Regions from separate parts of the Peribacillus sp. NPDC096622 genome, predicted to be linked through region 1. Evidence: riboswitches for the same ligand, from Rfam matches in the RefSeq annotation. Region 1 holds a riboswitch; the other holds the start of a gene.
The links. A riboswitch is a leader RNA that binds a small molecule or an ion and turns the genes downstream of it on or off. The one in region 1 is predicted to bind cyclic di-AMP.
Positions count from the first base shown of each region.

Region 2: linked by a shared signal. The riboswitch ahead of ACIQYG_RS26070 (APC family permease) and the one ahead of ACIQYG_RS06445 (hypothetical protein) in region 1 are both predicted to bind cyclic di-AMP.

Region 1 covers NZ_JBIWES010000003.1:6,472-14,477, forward strand. The annotation lists gene ACIQYG_RS06420 (histidine kinase) at 1-598, opposite strand, end outside; gene kdpC (potassium-transporting ATPase subunit KdpC) at 663-1,220, opposite strand; gene kdpB (potassium-transporting ATPase subunit KdpB) at 1,245-3,284, opposite strand; gene kdpA (potassium-transporting ATPase subunit KdpA) at 3,307-4,980, opposite strand; gene ACIQYG_RS06440 (potassium-transporting ATPase subunit F) at 5,006-5,080, opposite strand; gene ACIQYG_RS06445 (hypothetical protein) at 5,259-5,801, opposite strand; cyclic di-AMP (ydaO/yuaA leader) riboswitch at 6,034-6,174, opposite strand; gene ACIQYG_RS06450 (Na-translocating system protein MpsC family protein) at 6,455-6,829, shown strand; gene ACIQYG_RS06455 (hypothetical protein) at 6,911-7,057, shown strand; gene ACIQYG_RS06460 (DNA methyltransferase) at 7,395-7,541, opposite strand.
Region 2 covers NZ_JBIWES010000037.1:5,026-13,031, reverse strand. The annotation lists gene ACIQYG_RS26085 (hypothetical protein) at 1-328, opposite strand, end outside; gene ACIQYG_RS26080 (hypothetical protein) at 800-1,435, opposite strand; gene ACIQYG_RS26075 (hypothetical protein) at 2,230-2,658, opposite strand; cyclic di-AMP (ydaO/yuaA leader) riboswitch at 3,248-3,391, shown strand; gene ACIQYG_RS26070 (APC family permease) at 3,545-5,371, shown strand; gene ACIQYG_RS26065 (IS110 family RNA-guided transposase) at 5,572-6,864, shown strand; gene ACIQYG_RS26060 (serine hydrolase domain-containing protein) at 7,653-8,006, shown strand, end outside.

The sequences.
Region 1 (8,006 bases):
CATCTAAATCTCCTTCTTGTAGACGTTTTAGGATAGCTTCGGGGGTTACGTCCAATAATTTCACTTCATCAGCGTGAGAAAGCGTATCCTCTGGCACAGTATTTCTTACATGAATTGGGAGTCCCGTGAGTTGTTCTGCTACTTCTTTAACACCTGCAAGTTCATAAATGTTTATGGTTGTAATGACACTGATTTTATTGTCAATTAACTCCTGTACATCTTCTAGTCTTGTAGCGTTTTTGGCAGAAGCTCTGTTTTTATGAGCGAGCAGGTCAATCAACACAACTTCAGGGTTTCTTGCGAATATTCCATCCAAGTCTAAATCATGCTTAGTCTCTCCTTTAACTTCCCATTCGATAGCTGGAATGATTTCAAGACCTCCCACTTGTTCCAAGGTTTTCGGACGATTATATGCGCTAATAATACCGACAACGACATCAATACCTCGCTTTTTCAAATCGTTTCCTTCAAGAAGCATGTGATAGGTTTTGCCTGAACCACTGACTGCGCCAAGAATAATTTTCAGCCGGCCCTTTTTTATTTTTGATATGGAATTCAATATCTCATCTGGGGTTTTTCTTCGGAATTGTTCTAACATAATACTGACCTCCTAAACCCAGTTCAAGGTTAAAAGGAGAGTGAAAAACTCTCCTTTTCAAAAGTTATTTTAGTTGGTCCAATGCTATGTTTAATTTTAATACATTCACTCGGGGGTCTCCAAATACTCCTAATGACCGTCCTTCAGTATATTTATCAACAAGATTATATATACTTTTTTCAGATACACCTCTCTCTTTAGCAATGCGTGATACCTGAATTTTCGCCCCTTGGGGTGAAATATTTGGATCAAGGCCCGAACCGGAGTTTGTCAGTAAATCAGTAGGTATCTCCTCTTGTTTGACTGTAGGGTTCTCTTTTAAAAATGTTGCCAAATCTTTTTTTGTGAGCTTGATCATGTCCTCATTGGATGAGGCATAATTGGGTGTACCTGAGCTTGTCGCATCATATTCTATAGAAGAAACACGACCATGAAAGTAACCAGGGTCTTTAAATGATTGACCAATTAGTTCAGAACCTATGATTTTTCCTGATTCGTTTTTTATTAAACTTCCATCTGCTTTTGCAGGCATTATAACTTGGGCAACACCTGTCATTAGTAATGGATAGGCAATTCCACACATAACAAGTAGCACCAGAACTAAGCGTATATTTTTCAACATGGATTCTCACCCTTACTTTTGATTTTAAGCTAAATGAAACATGACTAGGATTACATCGATAAGTTTGATTCCTATGAAAGGAACTATCACACCACCTAATCCGTAAATGAACAAATTCTTTGTTAGTAATTTCGAAGCACTCATAGGAACGTATTTTACACCCTTCATTGCCAATGGTATGAGAAGGGGGATAATAACAGCATTAAAAATTAAAGCTGATAAAATAGCACTTTGTGGTGTAGCCAGATTCATAATATTTAGAGCCTTCATCTGCGGAATGGCCAACATAAACATAGCTGGAATGATCGCAAAGTATTTAGCCACATCATTTGCAATACTGAAGGTTGTCAAGGCACCCCGTGTCATGAGTAACTGTTTCCCGATGGCCACTACCTCGATAATTTTTGTAGGGTCAGAATCCAAATCCACCATATTCGCCGCTTCCTTCGCTGCAATGGTTCCTGTATTCATGGCCAAACCAACATCAGCCTGGGCCAATGCAGGGGCATCATTCGTTCCATCTCCTGTCATGGCCACAAGCTTGCCTTGTGCTTGTTCCTGTTTAATGACGGAAATCTTATCTTCTGGCTTTGCTTCAGCAATATAATCATCTAATCCCGCTTCTTTTGCAATGGTCGCAGCTGTCAATGGATTATCACCGGTACACATAATGGTTTTAATCCCCATTTTCCGTAATTCATCAAAGCGTTCCCTCATGCCTGGTTTTACTGTATCCTTCAAGTAAATGACACCCAGCACACGGTTTCCTTCTGCAACAACTAGTGGCGTACCACCCGCAGTTGCGACTTCATTAGTAATGCTCTCTAAATCCCCAGGTACTTTTCCAGCTTGTTGCTGTAAATATTGTCTTATTGAATCAGCAGCACCTTTTCTGATTTTTCTACCATCAGAAAAGTCTGTACCACTCATCCGGGTTTCAGCCGTGAACTCAATTCCTACTGTCCCGGTTTTATCTAATTCTTTATCAGATAAACCGGCTTTTTTAGCAAGTTCGATGACAGATCGGCCTTCAGGCGTTTCATCGTGTAATGATGAATGAACAGCCACTTTATTTAACTCAGCTTGGCTTATCCCCTTAACCGGTAAAAAAGCTGAAGCCATGCGGTTCCCATGGGTGATGGTTCCTGTTTTATCAAGGATGATGGTATTAATGTCACCAGCTGCTTCGACAGCTTTTCCCGACATGGCAATGACGTTAAATTGAGTAACCCTATCCATACCCGCTATCCCAATGGCAGACAATAGGCCCCCAATAGTTGTTGGAATCAAACAGACCAATAATGCCACTAAGGTCGCGATGGGTAATGTGACTTTAATATAAGAAGCAATTGGTACTAGTGTAGTGCAAACAAGCAAAAAGATGAGGGTCAAACTAATAAGCAGGGTACTCAGTGCAATTTCGTTAGGTGTTTTTTGTCTTTTAGCACCTTCTACGAGGTTAATCATTCGATCAAGAAAGGATTCGCCTGGATCTGATGTGACGATAATTTTGATAAAGTCACTGATGACTTTCGTTCCTCCAGTTACAGAACAGAAGTCCCCACCTGATTCTTTGATTACTGGAGCTGATTCGCCAGTGATTGCCGACTCATCTACAGCCGCTACTCCTTCGATTACATCACCATCTGTTGGGATTAAATCATTGGTTTCCACCAAGACAATATCACCTTTTCGAAGTTCCGTGGCTTCGACTATCTTTATCGAACCGTCTTTTTGGAATAACTTTGCCTTAGTATCCTGTTTCGTCTTTTTCAGACTATCGGCTTGCGCTTTACCCCGCCCCTCTGCTAATGCTTCTGCAAAGTTAGCAAAGAGTATTGTAACCAGCAATATTACGCTCACGGCAATGTTATAACCTCTATCCGATGTTCCTCCAAAAAAGTTTGGGAATATGGATAGTAAAAGAGTGATTACAAATCCTATTTCCACGACAAACATGACAGGATTTCGAGCCATTATTCTTGGATCTAACTTTTTAAAGGCATCTTTTAGGGCTTGCCCGATTATTTTCTTATTAAGAGTCCCTTTACGCGTTGTACTCATTGAGAATACTCCTTTTCTTCATTTATCTAATTGCGAGCCATTCTGCTACTGGTCCGAGTGCAATGACTGGGAAGAATGTCAAAGCCCCTATAACTATTACCGTTGCCAAGAGAATGACCAGGAAAGTGCTATTATCTGTCTTAAACGTTCCAATCGTCTCGGGAACTCGTTTCTTTGTAAGTAAAGAACCTGCGACAGCGATTAGTGCAATCATAGAAAAGTAACGGCCAAATAGCATGACCAAGCCGGTGGATATATTCCAAAATGGAGTGTTATCCCCTAAACCTTCAAATCCGGAACCATTATTAGCTGCCGAAGAGGTAAACTCATAAACAACCTGCGAAATTCCATGAAAGCCCGGATTAGAAATAGCCGAAGTGCCCATTTGTGTAGCTAAAGCAATGGCTGACGGAACTAAGATGATTAATGGATGTAGAAGAATGGTAATGGCTATTAGTTTCATTTCCCTGCCTTCAATTTTCTTCCCTAAAAACTCCGGCGTTCGCCCAACCATCAATCCAGCAATGAATACTGCCATTATTGCGTACATAAGGATATTGACCGTCCCTACTCCATCACCGCCAAACACACAGTTCAACATCATTTCTGCCAATGGCACTAATCCGCCAAGTGGAGTAAGCGTATCATGCATATTATTGACTGTACCTGTAGTAGCTGCTGTCGTAACGGCTGTAAAAAGGGCACTCTGTGCAATTCCAAACCGCACCTCCTTGCCTTCCATACTTCCATTCTCTTGAGAAATCCCTATACTCTCTAATGATGGATTTCCATTTTGTTCGCTGAAATACGTAACACCTAAGAATACAAGGAACATTAATCCCATTGCCGAAAAAAGAATCCAACCTATTTTCTTATTTTTTGCCATATATCCAAACGTTAAGGGTAGAGAGGCTGGTATCAAAAACATGGATAAAATCTCTAATATATTTGTGAAACCATTAGGATTCTCAAAGGGATGTGCCGAGTTGACACCAAAGAATCCACCGCCATTTGTCCCTAAATGTTTAATAGACTCCAATGCAGCTACTGGCCCGCGCGCGATATTCTGCTTCGCACCTTCCAAAGTAGTTGCAATCGCCGTGGGATCAAGGGTTTGCGGCACTCCTTGAGATACGAGGACAAGACCGATTAAAATAGATAACGGCAGAAGCACCCGGATGATGGAACGAATTAAATCCACATAAAAATTCCCCATACTGCTCTGGCCGATCAGACCTCTGAAAAAAGCCATACATAACGAAAGACCGGTAGCCGGTGTCGTGAACATCAAAAACATAATGACGACCATTTGCGATAAATAAGAAAGTCCCGATTCCCCGCTGTAGTGCTGCAAATTGGTATTGGTAAGGAAGCTTACAGCAGTATTGAATGCCAATAATGGATCCATGTTGTCTATCTTACTTGGGTTACCCGGTAAGATCCCCTGAAAGCGTATTATAAGATACGAAATAATAAACATGACTAAGTTACTCAAAAGCAGTGCTTTTGCATATTGCTTCCAATTCATGTCACCGGTATGAATACCTGATAGTTTATAAATGCCCCGTTCTATCCCACCAAATATCCGATCTTGTTTTGTTGTTTCAAGGGAATAAACATTTGCTAAGTATTTGGCCAGTGGTATGGCCAGGAAAATGACCAGTGCCAATACCAGACCCATTTGTAAAAAATCCATTTGCATTTCCTCCGTTTTGTAGCTATTAATATTTTTCCGGGTAAATTAGAGCATGAATTAAATACAACGAAAGTGCTCCAACAATAAATAATAAAAGCATGTTTCTACTCTCCCTTTTCTTCTATAACTTTGTTACAAAAATGGATAAATCCAAAAAATAACAAGAATGAAAAAGCTGTAAGTGAAACTGATAAAAGATCCATTAACGTCTCTCCTTCCAAACTGTAAATATGTTAAACAATTACAATGACTCACCCCCTTAGAGTTTCTTAAAGAAACTAGGTTCCACTTGCTAGCAGCCAGTTATAGCTGTAACATTCTGGTTTACTGAAGATGACAAAATCGGCTCCCATTTTTTTATATAGACTAGAATATTGTTGGTCATGAGTGACAACAAACAACCTATAAGATTTGAACTCTGAAAATAGTCTCACAAGATTAATTCCATCAAACAGAGAATTAGGGAATAGATAAACACAGTTACCCTGCTCTGATTTATGAACCATTATTCCATCACATATCTTCAGGTTTCTTGTAGGCCTAAACCATTCTTCATCATAGTCAACAGTTTCTACATTACTTGTATCCGTGTGGGTGGCCCCTATACTTTCCTTTACAGAAATAAATAATTTTCCTTTTCCAACAAGCAGTACTTTTCCCATACGATTCACCCCATTTGTACTTTCTCTTATTAATTTCAATCTGCATTCTTTCTGGGGAAGAAAAGCCTGCCAGTTGAAAACATAAAAAATAGACCAATGCTTACTCTTTCCCCATGTATGCAGCCATGCAGTAGCTATCCATACTCCAGCGTTAATCAATACGATTCACACATCGGTTATTGGATGCATTGCAAAGCAAACATATAAAATTGGAGAAAAAGTACTCATTGGTCTACTTAACGCCTAGCCAGCATGCGCTTCCTTTGCGTTCTGTCTTCCATGATCCTTTTTCATATGAAAATAGGCAAATTAAAAAGACCTACTTTATCATTCAAGTTGCCTTTTGCCGTTTTTACACAACAAAAAAGCCCCATGATTAAGGCGGTCTTATGACCTCCTTCGCTTTAGCCGACGAAGTTAGCTGACGGGTAGGATGGCGAAAGAGTCTCTCATCCCTTCTGCAAATGCAGAATTAACCCCAAAAAATTGGTTCCTCCGTTCCTGATTACTCAGGACTAAGCCGATTTACAATTGTTGGTGTTGAATATGATGTTATTTTATGCTCGTTAACTACTCCTTGTAAATTGTCATTTTGGGTTGAATAAGATCATTTTTCATACTTATCTTAATATATGCTCCTTATTCCTAATGTTTCCTTATGATATCACTTATTTTTCCGGTTAAAAAACTATTTTTCTTTATAAATCTTACTAATTCAAGTTATGAATTATTTTTTCGAAAGTGATTGACAAGAACTCAAATCGGACATTATGATAAGTTGCATAAATTTGGAGAAAAGCAGGAGAGACAATATGGTAAATTCCAAAAAGAAACTAGAGGCTGAAATAAGTGCAGCCTTTATAACTTTTCAGCGAGAACTAATGGGCCGGGGCCCTCAAGAGGCGAAAACATACATTGTACAGGATATGATCATTACCCGTTTTAAGGGAGTGCTGACTGTGGAAGAAAAACACCTTGTTTCCCAAGATACCGGGCGGAAGCTTGTCAAAGAAATGAGGCAAGTGTTAAGGGAAATGTACAGTAAAGATTTTGAGGAGATTGTGAAACGGCTGACAAAATGCAACGTTCTTTCCAGTCATAGTGATATCAGCACGAAAATGGAGGAAAGACTAGAAGTGTTTATTGTAGATAGAGACCTCGAGAAATTCTTAGAATCCAAGAAATAATTTTGATTCTTTCTCTTCCCTCTTTCTGTTCCTTTATCGAACTTAATGTAAATGGACTTCCCTTAACAGAAACTTTTAAAAATGGAATTGGACACCCAGGAAGTGGAATCCACTAAAAAGGAAGTGGCTGCTGCTAAAGGGGAAAAAGAAATTATTAAATCAGAAAGAGAAGCGGAAAAAGCAGATAAAAAGGCTTCATTGCTCGACATTTTGGAAAGTGAACAATGAAGCAATGCTCTTTTTCGGTTAATTGAGATTCCGAGGTGCCCCTGTTCTTCGCAATGTCTGACAATGCAAATCTCCTTTAGCATACAGATCCTCCCACATAAGTAGTAAATACTAGTTTCTATATTTGTCTGTAATTTTCCTTCTGCAACTAACCTGACCCTTTAGTTCCATAAGAAAAAGGCCGCTGCAGCAACCCCTCTTATTAAAGTAAAGCACCCATTAGTTTAAGTATAAACCTTCACACTCTCAATAAGGTAACCCGTATCGGACATTTAAGCTAAACATGCAAGAATGTTGAAAGAGCAACTTCCTAAGACGAGAAAATAGGAATTGACAATCACCTTGTGAAAGCTTTATGCAAAGCCCTAGAAGCTTTGGTGAAGTAGGTATTATCTAATTCGAAACCAATAAAGCTCCGATTTAGATTTATAGCAGCTTGTCCTGTTGACCCTGAACCCATAAAACAATCTAATACTGTAAATATGGATTAAACCAGCCTATTTTCCCGTGCCTATCACCCCACCTCTTTATCCTACCAGTAATTCAATCAAACTCGACCCTTTTTAGGTTATTTTTTTAAAACTAGAAACCTTGATAAATGAATAATTATTCTTTTATATAAAAGATTGATCAACAGGCTAAATCTAGGAATGCTTCTTTTCTTTTTAATCCTAACAGGGATAACAAATTTTACTTATTTGTTATTCCTGTTTTTCGTGTTCTTTAGTATGTAATTTTTGCCCTGGGTATAGGCAATATTTGATTTCGCTGTTATATTTTTTATGTTTATACATTACCCACCTAATTTTTCGAAAACTATCCGAAAATTCATTATTAAACTCTCTTACAACAGTGAACCTGCCTCTTCAGTTTTTAAATCTACGATAAACACTTACTTCTAATTAATTTCTCAAGAGAATAACCGGCTTTTACTTTCCTCTGAAAGTGG
Region 2 (8,006 bases), on a different contig from region 1:
AACTAATATCCATATTAAGATTATCTGAAACATATAGCCAACCTGTTACCAATTTGGGATTAGCACCAATCGTAGTAGGCCAAAACCAAAAATCTCCTCCTTTTTTAGGATGCATGTGAACCCATCTATTCAAACATCCGGTTGACAGCTGCTGCTGCGATATACATTCAGAAGGATTATGGTCATCAAGCCAAATAGTACCTCCTAACCACCTATCTAACAAATAATCATCTTGAGTAGGGTTAAACGAAAAATTTGCGTTTGGATCATTTCCAGAATAAACTGGATTCCATTTATACATACATTGCTCTCTAATGCCATAAATCATAATTAAGCACTCCCTTTTTAATAATTGTTGCTAAAATATAATAATAAATACATTTACGTCGAATGCCATATATCATATTTTTTTCCCTCTTTCTTAAAAATGATTAACAATAAAATTCTATTCAGCATTAGGCTACGTTATCACTATATGCTCGGAGGACCATCATGTGTAATAACAATAAAGTCATTAGAAAATTTGTTATTCAAGGTGCATTCTTATGTGAGTAATGGTCTCTCTTCTCATCACAAAGTTGTTTAACTTTTACGTTGTCACCAAGACTGTTGACGCTTATTTAAGAAAACAAGAGAGCACATCATTGATGTGCTCTCTTGTGCTGGTAAATATAAATTTCAACCTATCCGACCCGTCTACTCTAATAATTTCAGTATTTTCTCCTGTTTCATCTTATTTATCATGACCTCGATTATATTCTGAGAAATTACATTCAATGTATAAATTGTCGCTGAAATTTTAAGCGGCCCGAACACCATTCCACACGTTTCCAGGTATTGGTTCTTCTGCACCTCTGCCAAACATTCCTGTAAAATTATTTGAGGTATCAAATGTGAAAAGAATTTTCCCTTCCCTTATACCTTCATACCATTTACCTGTCAATTCCCATTTGGCTTTTGCCTGGTTGAATACAAGATTGCCCTCAACTCTTCCATTTTGATAGGATCCGGTAACATTCTGGCCGGTTTGAGTAAATACGAGCCTTCCGTAATCAGTATCCCAGTTTCCAGTTATATTAAATGTGGATGGCGCTGCCTCACACTGAAGATTCATATTATTTGTGATGTTGAGCCAACCTAATATCAATTTAGGATTATGAGCTTCAACCTTCGTCGGCCAAAACAAAAAATCTCCTCCACCAACTGGAAACATATAAACCCATTTATCCTGACATCCTATTATAAGTTGTTGCTGCTGTGTTATACATTCAGTAGTATTATATTCAGCGGTGTAAATATATCCATTTAAAAATCTATCCTTTAAATATCCAGCATTGACGGGAAGAAACGAAAAAGTTGAAGTCGTTTGATTTGCAAGATCCAACCTGATTGTTGTCCACTTATTCATACAGTTTTGTGGAATGTTATATATCATATCTGTTCATACCCCTTTCTTTTATAGGTTATGAGTCTAATTGTTAAATGTTCAGTAGTTGAAAAGGAAAGAACAGACTTTTCAGATAAGTAGTAATTATCCATAAAGGTGTACTACCGATAATCCCCGTTATGGTAACAAAAAAGAGGTTGGGCGTCTTTTAGGTACCCAACCTCTTTAATTACCTAATTGTAATTATGTATAATAGGCAGACAAAGAAATGTGCTTTTCTTATTCCGCAATCGGGCGCGATTCTTTAATAAGTTTGGCTTTTCTTAATGAACTCCCATGAAAATTTAAAAAAGCTCAAAATCCAGAAAAAACCACAACAAAATAGACCCAGTAAAAACGCTTTTTAAAAAAAGGCTGAGCCTTATGAGTGATCTGATTGAGTTTGGTAAGGCGTTAAACAAAACCTCCAATCATTGCAAATTAAGTGAAGGCTAGCGCGACGACCAAAAAAGGATTAATCTCCCATGAGTGCTACCCATAAAGGGCGCGACAGTCGGTGGTACACCGTGGTCGTCGGAGTCAGACTAACGGATGGGCTCAAAGGCACCATAGTTCAACGACCTTCTTCGCCAGCCATTAAAACATTATCGACATAGAGAACAATTTTCATTCTCTGTGGTGAAGCGCTGATTTTTGCGCTTCATGGATGGCTAACGGGTGCGTTAGTTTAACAAGGAGTATAAAAAAAGCCTGTATCAATGATTACTCGGTAATCTAAGATACAGGCTTTATATTTAGGTAACTAATTGTTCTTATATATATTGTAAGAATATGGGCTTTTTTTAATGGAAAGATACTTTAGCAAACGTTGGAACAACGTTATTTTCTTTTGCTAACTGACTTACAATTTTGTCAATATTTTTTATTGTTTCAACCTGACTTTCTCCAGGTTTTTTCTGAACTACTAATTCAACTAGTTGATAATTCACATCAACCTCACCTGTGTGAGTATATCTTTTATAACCATGTTCTTTTAACTTTTGATCAACTTTATTAAAAAAATCAGCGTTTACTAACTGTTCCATAACCTTATCCTGTTCTCTTGATAATTCTGTGTTTTTTATATTCAGCGTTTCTCCTTCTTTTAGGTTAACGATTTTATCTTTTGGATCCATTTCCTTCGCTTGTACTAAGCCCTCAGAATTAAGTAAAACAAAACCTGCCAAAGAACTAACTAACATTAGTTTTAATGTGTGTACACGATTTGTCATATAATTTCTCCTTTAGTTTCAATTTTATTTATTATTTGCATAAATACATATACGTCGATGACTTTGGTGCTGGTATAGCCCCACATAGTCCATAAAAAGGAGTTTTAGCATTCACCAAGAATACTTCAAGAAAGGGGTGACGTTATGAAAGACGATATAAACCAATCTGAAAAAGCATACTGGACCAAGGAAGTCGGGGACATTTTAAGGTTTTTGTTGAGAATTTGCTATATATAGATACTTCGATTGCTCAGCTTTGCAATCGTTTCAGTTCATCCTCTCCCTCTAAATTGAAGAAAAAAATACAGCCAAGTGTTATTTTGGCTTTACTTCAATAAGGAAGTTGCTTCGTCAGCTCTTTTTGTTATGGAGCTAACGGGGCAGGTTAGTTGTAGAAGAAATAGGAATAGAGAAGCCCCTTTTCAAAATTTTATGAAGACGGCCCTTACGCGATAGTCCTTAAAAATCTCTTTCTAAAGCATGAATAATATCTTCATTTCTAACCTAACCGTTTTCCTGAGTATTAATTTTTTTTGCATAAAATCCATTTACAATTGCTGATCATAGGAGTATTATAATCAAAGTTTCAATTTCTAAATCGCTGAAACCATTAGGTACGGGGGAACCATTTTTGTGGGTTGTTACTATACCCAAGGGGTGAATCCTTTAAAGGTAGGGCTACTCAAGGTCCGAATCCGACAGCTAACCTCGTAAGCGTTAAATGAGAAGGAAGGTGGAGCTTGTGACACACGAAAAGTGATGTGCCTACAGGTCTATTCTGTAGGCACTTTTTTGTATTCATGTAAAATTTTATTGCTCTTTTGAGTCAATACTGTATGTACGGATATAAATTAACTCATAAAAACTATTAGGGTGGTTTGGAATAATGATTTCACTTATAAAAAGGATGTTAATTGGGCGACCTCTGAAATCCAATGAATTAGGAGAACAGAGATTAAACAAAAAGAAAGCATTAGCAATCCTTTCTTCTGATGCTCTATCATCAGTGGCATATGGTCCCGAACAAATTTTGATAGTATTGATTACGTTAAGTGCAGCAGCATTTTGGTATTCAATTCCTATCGCAGTTGGTGTATTAATTCTTTTAACAGCTCTCATATTGTCTTATAGACAAATCATTTTTGCTTATCCTCATGGCGGTGGAGCGTATGTGGTTTCAAAGAGCAATTTAGGTGTAAATCCAGGCTTAATAGCTGGAGGTTCCCTATTGGTAGACTACATACTAACTGTTGCTGTAAGTGTGTCTGCTGGGACTGATGCTTTAACATCTGCCTTCCCCACTTTACACAACTTTAATGTGGAAATTGCCATTATATTTGTCATTTTTATTACAATTTTGAATTTAAGAGGAGTAACGGAGTCTGCTTCAATATTAGCCTACCCCGTTTACTTATTCGTTTTAGCGTTGTTAATATTAATTGGTGTAGGTATTTATAATATTCTAACTGGAGGAGTTTCGCCTGAATTGCACACCCCAATAGGTACACCTGTGGCGGGAATCAGTTTGTTTATTCTTTTAAGGGCGTTTGCTTCAGGAAGTTCCGCCTTAACAGGGGTTGAAGCCATATCGAATGCCATTCCTAACTTTAAAGACCCAGCACCTAATAATGCTGCTAAAACATTAATGGCGATGGGAGCCTTGCTTGCCGTACTGTTTTCAGGAATTGTATTTTTAGCCTATTATTATGGTATTTCTCCTAGTGGAGAGGTAACCGTTGTTTCCCAAATTGCCGAAGAAACTTTCGGCCGGAATTTCATGTACTTCTTTATACAAGGAACTACAGCATTGATTTTAATCCTTGCTGCGAACACTGGTTATTCTGCTTTTCCATTGTTGGCAGTAAATCTTGCAAAGGATAAGTTTATTCCAAGGGCGTTTCTAATGAGAGGAGACCGATTAGGATATTCTAATGGGATTATCATACTTGGAATTGCTTCGATCATTTTAATCCTTGCTTTCCATGCAGAAACGGAGCATCTTATCCCACTTTACGCAGTTGGTGTATTTGTTCCATTTACTTTATCTCAATCGGGCATGATGGTTAAATGGTTACGAGAGAAGCCGCATGGGTGGGTACCAAAATTCATTATTAATACTACGGGCGCCGTTATTAGCTTAACCGTCACATTAATATTCTTTTTAACAAAATTCTCACAGGTTTGGTCAATCTTAATTTTTCTACCTATCATTGTCTTTATCTTTCATAGAATTAGAAAGCATTATGAAGCTGTTGGAGACCAACTTAGGCTTACAACTTGTGAACCATCTGCGACCATTGACGGTAATGTTATGATAGTGCCTGTTGCTGGCATGACTCATGTTGTAGAGAATACCTTAAATTATGCTAAATCGCTTTCTCCACAACAAATTATTGCAGTGTATGTTGCATTTGAAAGAGATGACGAGAAGAAATTTGAAGAAAAATGGAAGAGATGGCAACCTGATGTAAGACTGGTGACACTGCACTCTCATTACAGAAGTATCATCAACCCACTTACAAAATTTGTTGATACTGTAGAGAATAAAGCAAGGGAAGGGAATTATCGGGTAACTGTAGTTATTCCACAATTTATTCCCAAAAAAGGCTGGCACAATATTCTTCACAATCAATCAAGTTTTCTTATTCGGGCCTTCTTACTGTTTCGAAGAGACGTGGTAGTAACAACTGTACCTTATCATTTGAAAAAATAAGGAATTGAATTAATGTACTTCTTAATGCTATAGGTAATTATCAGAGCTGTTATGCAGCTCTTTTTCTTATGGAGCTAAAGGGGAAGCATTCCTGTAATAACTGAAAATGAGGTTTGAACGAAAAAAGACCTCTTGATAAGATGAATGTGTCCTGAGCTGGCCAGCTAAAAAGGACAATACATCTATTTGGAGGTCTCACAATGAATTATAACCAAAATCATAAAATCTCTCAAATTACTTCTGAAACCTTAATTGTCGGAGTAGGTATAGCCAAGCACAATCATGTCGCGAGAGCACAAGATTTTAGATTGGAACTAGGTAAAACGTGTTTCTTTGAAAATACGAAAGCAGGATTTCATTCGTTTCTAAATTGGATTACCCAACTTGTTAAAGGGTGTAAGTTAAATCAAGTGATTGTAGGGATGGAGCCAACCGGTCACTACTGGTTAAATCTAGCTCATCTTCTAAAAGAGAATAATATTAAGTTCGTATCAGTCAATCCACTACATGTTAAACGAAGTAAAGAATTAGACGATAATTCACCTACAAAGAATGACGTGAAAGATGCAAAAGTCATCGCACAGTTAGTCAAAGACGGAAGATACGCCGAACCAACAATTCCACGTGGAATTTATGCAGAACTCCGAGTGGCCAAAAAACTTCGCGATCTTCTCAACGTTGACTTACAGGTCGTTCAGGGTCAAGTTCATAACTGGCTTGATCGTTACTTTCCCGAATTTTTGACGGTGTTCAAAAGTTGGGAAGGCAAGGCAGCTATTCATTTTCTAAAGCTAGAAGCTTTGCCACATGAACTTGTAAAGTATACGGATGAAGAGCTCTTACTTTCCCTAAGACAAGTGGTAAAACGCAGTATAGGCTTAAAGAAAATACGAGCACTTAAAGAAGCAGCCAATCGTTCGATTGGTATTCGTCAAGGGGCAGCTATGGCGAAATTAGAGTTGAGAGCTTTACTAGAGAAGTATGATTTTATTCAAATGAAATTCGAAGAAATAGATCATCAATTAGATCAGTTATTAGACCATATCCCAGGTGTCACACAGATGTTAGAAGTGTTAGGAATCGGTCGAGATACAGTAGCAGGGTTTTTTGCAGAGGTCGGAGACCTCAGAGACTATCAACATCCTCGCCAAATCGTAAAATTAGCAGGTTTAAGTTTAAAAGAAAACACATCCGGAAAGCACAAAGGTCAGACCAAGATTACCAAACGGGGACGAAAGAAATTGAGGGCACTCTTATTCCGGGCAGCCATGATACTGGTGGCAAAGAACAAGGCTTTTAAAGCTCTTCATATATATTACACAACACGTTCCCACAATCCCTTAAAGAAAATGCAATCTCTGATAGCCTTGTGTAACAAGCTTATTCGAATTCTGTTTTCAATCGGTAAAAAACAATTTACGTTTCAAGAAGACAAGATGTTAAAGGATATCCCTCATATGGCAACATTTGTAGCACATCAAACAGTCGCATAGTTCATCGGATTTTTATGGTTACACGGTTATTTAATTAACACTCATTAAAAGTGAAGCACGGATTAGTCGGCAAAGCAACTAACGTGAGGACTTAGATCCTGTGGGGCAGCATGACCGACATCCACCTCATGGAAAGGTTGAACGAAGGAATGTAGGAACATCGACTCTGTGAGACATGGGAGGGTTGACCTCCATGAGACATGTGGATATCCTAAAGTGCGATCATAACATTGCTTAAACCAATTTTTTCCTATAATTGGCTAGTTTAGCATGCACTTTTTTCGGTAAATCCCTATTCTTGAGGCGTAATGCCAAGCTTACATAGATAACGGTTAATGATATGACTATGAAATCCTAAGAATTCTAGAGCAATCGTGAGATTGTGTTTAGTTTATTGAGGGAGGATAGTTGAAGAAGGAATTTGTATTTACTTCTAGAATATACATAATTAGGTAATGTGAAGGTGGGATCTTAAATGGATAAGGGCAGTATTTTCGCTGCTCGGCTCCAATGGGGCGGGCAAGACAACAGTTGTCAAAGAAGATTACTTACGAAATAATGGTGACTTTGAATTTGATGAAACCGAGAATAAACGTACGATGAACATAGGGCTCTATGCTAAGTGCAGGACATTTCTCGATTCTGATCACCCAGAACAGGATGTGAGTCATCTTTTGATTGCCAATATTCAGGCTCTTTGATGCATCGAACACGCTTTCAAGCATTGATAACAAAAGAGAATTTGTAGAACAATAGGGCTGATAAAAAAGTAAAGAGAGGGAAACCAAATGAAAAAGATTACAACGGGACAAAGCAACACTGGCTTATCCGAAACAGGGCTACGCAGAATGCGCGACGTGCTGGCACGGCATGTCGAGTCCGGGAAGATTCCTGGGCTCGTCGCCCTGGTCAGCCGGTACGGTGAGACGCACGTCGAAGCGATCGGCACGATGCGCCATGACGGTGGCGCGCCGATGCGCCGGGACACGATCTTCCGGTTGGCGTCCACTTCCAAGCCGCTCGCGGTCGCGTCGGTGATGATCCTGCTCGACGAGTGCAAGCTGCATCTGGACGACCCAGTAGATACGTGGCTGCCCGAACTCGCCGACCGGCAGGTGCTGAAACGGGCCGACGGCCCGCTG